2 regions of the Geobacillus sp. YHL genome follow, and region 2 is predicted to be linked to the other one. Evidence: a T-box and tRNA genes for the amino acid it is inferred to sense, from the RefSeq annotation. Region 2 holds a T-box; the other holds one or more tRNA genes.
What was found. The T-box of region 2 lies ahead of ileS (isoleucine--tRNA ligase). A T-box ahead of a tRNA ligase gene usually reads a tRNA of that ligase, here a tRNA-Ile.
Positions count from the first base shown of each region.

Region 1: it encodes a tRNA-Ile, which carries the amino acid that the T-box ahead of ileS (isoleucine--tRNA ligase) is inferred to sense. The anticodon was not compared.

Region 1 covers NZ_JAEIGB010000003.1:1,616-3,977, forward strand. The annotation lists tRNA gene JCR24_RS04335 (tRNA-Thr) at 48-120, shown strand; tRNA gene JCR24_RS04340 (tRNA-Lys) at 293-365, shown strand; tRNA gene JCR24_RS04345 (tRNA-Gly) at 373-447, shown strand; tRNA gene JCR24_RS04350 (tRNA-Leu) at 453-538, shown strand; tRNA gene JCR24_RS04355 (tRNA-Arg) at 544-617, shown strand; tRNA gene JCR24_RS04360 (tRNA-Pro) at 624-697, shown strand; tRNA gene JCR24_RS04365 (tRNA-Ala) at 706-778, shown strand; tRNA gene JCR24_RS04370 (tRNA-Met) at 796-872, shown strand; tRNA gene JCR24_RS04375 (tRNA-Ile) at 878-954, shown strand; tRNA gene JCR24_RS04380 (tRNA-Ser) at 974-1,064, shown strand; tRNA gene JCR24_RS04385 (tRNA-Thr) at 1,421-1,496, shown strand; tRNA gene JCR24_RS04390 (tRNA-His) at 1,504-1,576, shown strand; tRNA gene JCR24_RS04395 (tRNA-Gly) at 1,748-1,818, shown strand; tRNA gene JCR24_RS04400 (tRNA-Ile) at 1,825-1,898, shown strand; tRNA gene JCR24_RS04405 (tRNA-Asn) at 2,108-2,182, shown strand; tRNA gene JCR24_RS04410 (tRNA-Ser) at 2,190-2,282, shown strand; tRNA gene JCR24_RS04415 (tRNA-Glu) at 2,287-2,358, shown strand.
Region 2 covers NZ_JAEIGB010000008.1:40,235-42,596, reverse strand. The annotation lists gene ileS (isoleucine--tRNA ligase) at 1-1,432, opposite strand, end outside; T-box leader at 1,486-1,706, opposite strand; gene JCR24_RS09290 (DivIVA domain-containing protein) at 1,804-2,316, opposite strand.

The sequences.
Region 1 (2,362 bases), on a different contig from region 2:
AGGCACAACTAGGCAGACAACATGAGTCACTAACTAATTTTAAATGTGCCGGCTTAGCTCAATTGGTAGAGCAACTGACTTGTAATCAGTAGGTTGCGGGTTCAAGTCCTGCAGCCGGCATTCTTATTCCTTAATAACCCCTTAAGCCATTAAGGCGGCAACCGCGAGCCATTAGCTCAGTAACGAGCGCTACATCTTCGAGTTCGCTGCGAGTTGTCCCGACGCATCTGACATCTTCGAATATGCTAGTAGAGGAAGGGACATCGTTGTCTCGGAGTGTTATTGAACCCATGAGCCATTAGCTCAGTAGGTAGAGCATCTGACTTTTAATCAGAGGGTCGGAGGTTCGAGTCCTCCATGGCTCATCGTCTTGCGGAAGTAGTTCAGCGGTAGAACACCACCTTGCCAAGGTGGGGGTCGCGGGTTCGAGCCCCGTCTTCCGCTCCACTTCCGCCGGGGTGGCGGAATTGGCAGACGCACAGGACTTAAAATCCTGGGGTAGGTAACTACCGTGCCGGTTCGAGTCCGGCCCTCGGCACTTGTGCGCTCGTAGCTCAATTGGATAGAGCATCTGACTACGGATCAGAAGGTTAGGGGTTCGAATCCTCTCGAGCGCGTTTTGTCGGGAAGTAGCTCAGCTTGGTAGAGCACACGGTTCGGGTCCGTGAGGTCGCAGGTTCAAATCCTGTCTTCCCGATTTATCATGGGGCCTTAGCTCAGCTGGGAGAGCGCCTGCTTTGCAAGCAGGAGGTCATCGGTTCGATCCCGATAGGCTCCACCTTTTGACTTAAATTTGGCGGTGTAGCTCAGCTGGCTAGAGCGTACGGTTCATACCCGTGAGGTCGGGGGTTCGATCCCCTCCACCGCCACCATTATCGGACCTTTAGCTCAGCTGGTTAGAGCAGACGGCTCATAACCGTCCGGTCGTAGGTTCGAGTCCTACAAGGTCCACCATTATTATTGTTGCTTTTTTGGAGGAGTACCCAAGTGGTTGAAGGGGTCGGTCTTGAAAACCGAGAGGCGCCGCAAGGCGCGCGGGGGTTCGAATCCCTCCTCCTCCGCCATGCACTTTAAAATCGTGCCGGCTTAGCTCAATTGGTAGAGACGAGCATTCGCATCGTTGAATCTGCTGCGAGTTGTCCCGACGCATCCCACTTCTTTGAATAAGCTTGCAGAGGAAGGGACACCGAGCATTTGACTTCCTCGAATTAGCTGGGAGAGGAAGAGGCACAACCAGGCAGACAACATGAGTCACTAGCTAATTTTAAATATGCCGGCTTAGCTCAATTGGTAGAGACGAGCATCGGCATCATCGAATTGGCTGCGAGTTGCCTCGACGCACTCAGCTTCCTCGAATCAGCTTGCAGAGGAAGAGGCACAACCAGGCAGACAACATGAGTCACTAGCTAATTTTAAATATGCCGGCTTAGCTCAATTGGTAGAGCAACTGACTTGTAATCAGTAGGTTGCGGGTTCAAGTCCTGCAGCCGGCACCAGAACGAGGCGACTATGGCGAAGTGGTTAACGCACCAGATTGTGGCTCTGGCATGCGTGGGTTCGATTCCCACTAGTCGCCCTTTTCATTATATTCTATATTTGCGGGTGTAGTTTAGTGGTAAAACCTCAGCCACGAGCATCTGCATCATCGAATCTGCTTCGAGTTGCCCCGACGCATCTGGCTTCTATGAATCAGCTGGTAGAGGAAGGGGCATGGAAGCAGCGTGGCGGATGTTCAACTAAATGATATGCGGGTGTAGTTTAGTGGTAAAACCTCAGCCTTCCAAGCTGATGTCGTGGGTTCGATTCCCATCACCCGCTTTTTATGGGCCTATAGCTCAGCTGGTCAGAGCGCACGCCTGATAAGCGTGAGGTCGGTGGTTCAAGTCCACTTAGGCCCATTATTTTCCATTGAATATTTTTGGGTCATTCGCTATAATAATGGGCGAACAATGCCCCATCGTTCCACAGCAAAATCGGAGCGACGAGCTTCACATCTTCGAATTCGCTGCGAGTTGCCTCGACGCATCTCGCTTCCTTGAATTAGCTGGCAGAGGAAGAGGCAACGAGCACATTTGGAAGATGTGCATAACATATAGTTATTCATCATTCCGCAATAGCTCAGCGGTAGAGCAACCGGCTGTTAACCGGTAGGTCGTAGGTTCGAATCCTACTTGCGGAGCCATTTCTTTGGAGAAGTACCCAAGTGGCTGAAGGGGACGGTTTGCTAAACCGTTAGGTCGCAGTTTTGCGGCGCGCGGGTTCAAATCCCGCCTTCTCCGCCATAATGGCCCGTTGGTCAAGTGGTTAAGACACCGCCCTTTCACGGCGGTAACACGGGTTCGAATCCCGTACGGGTCACTGG
Region 2 (2,362 bases):
TCGTCTCATCGGTGATGATCGGTTCACCGTTTTCGCCGTAAAAGACCGGAATCGGCACCCCCCAGGCGCGTTGGCGGGAAATGCACCAGTCGCCGCGGTCGCGCACCATGTTGTGGATGCGGATTTCCCCCCACTCCGGAATCCATTTCGTTTCCTTAATCGCTTGAAGCAGCTCGTTGCGGATTTTATCGATCGATGCAAACCATTGCGTTGTCGCCCGGAAAATCGTCGGCTGCTTTGTCCGCCAGTCGTGCGGATACGAGTGGGTGATAAACCCAAGCTTCAACAAAGCGCCGACTTCCTCAAGCTTCTGTGTAATCGCCTTGTTGGCGTCTTCGTAAAACATCCCGGCAAATCCCGGCGCTTCCTCGGTCATGTAGCCGCGTTCATCAACCGGACAAAGGACCGGAAGCCCATATTTTTGCCCAACGAGAAAGTCGTCTTCCCCGTGGCCCGGCGCCGTATGGACGCAGCCCGTGCCGGCGTCGGTCGTGACGTGTTCGCCGCACACAACAAGCGAGTCGCGCTCATAAAACGGATGTCTCGCCACGACGTATTCAAGCTCTTTTCCTTTGACCGTTTTGACGACCGACCATGCGTCCCAACCGATTTCTTTCGCCACCGATTCCGCCAAAGCGGCAGCGACGACATACCGTTTTCCGCTGACATCGACAACATGGTAATCCAAATCCGGATGAACCGCGATCGCCAAGTTCGCCGGAATCGTCCACGGCGTCGTCGTCCAAATGACGATTCGCTCATCGCCCTCAAGCACGCCTTTGCCGTCTTTCACCGGGAAGGCGACATAAATCGACGGCGAACGCTTGTCTTTATATTCGATTTCCGCTTCGGCGAGCGCCGATTCGCTTGACGGGGACCAATAGACCGGCTTCAACCCTTTGTAGATGAGCCCTTTTTTCGCCATTTCGCCAAACACTTTAATTTGCTGGGCTTCGTACTCCGGTTTGAGCGTAATGTACGGGTTGTCCCAGTCGCCGCGCACACCGAGCCGCTTGAACTGCCGGCGCTGGTTGTCGATTTGTTCATACGCATATTGCTCGCACCGCTTGCGGAACTCGGCGACGCTCATCGATTTGCGGTCGACGCCTTGCTTCGCGAGCGCCGTTTCGATCGGCAGTCCGTGCGTATCCCAGCCCGGCACGTACGGCGCGCAATAGCCGTTCATCGATTTGTAGCGGACGATGATATCTTTTAAAATTTTGTTCAGCGCATGGCCCATATGAATGTCGCCGTTGGCATACGGCGGGCCGTCATGCAGAACAAACAGCGGCCGTCCTTTCGTCCGCTCCTGCACTTTCCGGTAAATGTCCATTTCCTCCCATTTTTTTTGCATTTCCGGCTCCCGCTTCGGCAAGTTGCCGCGCATCGGGAACTCGGTTTGCGGCATAAGCAGCGTTTCTTTGTAATCCATCCTTGCTCCTCCTTCGAACGATAGATTCCAAATAAAAAAACCGTTCTCCCCCGGCAAGGGACGAGAACGGTCTCGCGGTACCACCCTTCTTGGCCATGCAAACGACGCACAGCCCACTTTTCATTCGTAACGGGAATGACGCGCCATGGCCTACTTGATGTTCGGCATGGAACTCCAGGGTGATGTTCACTCTTGCGCCGATGCCAGGCTTCCACCATCCCCGGCTCGCTGCGACCGGTCGTACAAGAGCTACTGTCCCTTTCATCGTCGATGGCTATTTCGCTATTCATCCTGAAAAAAGCCAACCGCCTCCCACGGCGGCTGATGCGGCGATTTTTGCCAATTATTATAACCGAAACGTCTTCGGTTCGTCAAGGCTGTGACAGCGGTTCTCTCGCCCCTTCTTCCAAATCCGGCGCCTCATACTCCATCAACTCGTCCCAATCGCGGCTGTTGATCATATCAAGCTGCGCCTCGACAAGCATGCGGAAACGGGCGCGGAACACTTTCGACTGCCGCTTCAGCTCCTCGATCTCGAGGGCGATTTTCCGCGATTTCGCCAATGCATCGCTGATGATGCGCTCGGCGTTTTTTTCCGCCTCTTTAATGATCAGCTTCGCCTCTTTTTGCGCATTCCGCTTCACTTCTTCCGCTGCTTCTTGAGCAACAAGAATCGACTTATTGAGCGTCTCTTCAATGTTCGCAAAGTAGTTCAGCTTTTCCGTCAGTTCGGCCACTTTTTCTTCCAGCTGCTTTTTTTCACGGATGAGCATTTCATAGTCTTTAATGACTTGATCGAGAAACTCGTTCACTTCGTCTTCATCGTACCCGCGAAACCCGCGGCTGAATTCCTTGTTGTGAATATCCAATGGCGTCAACGGCACAACGGCCACCTCCGTCTCCATCATTCCTTTTCTTCACTTTCATTCG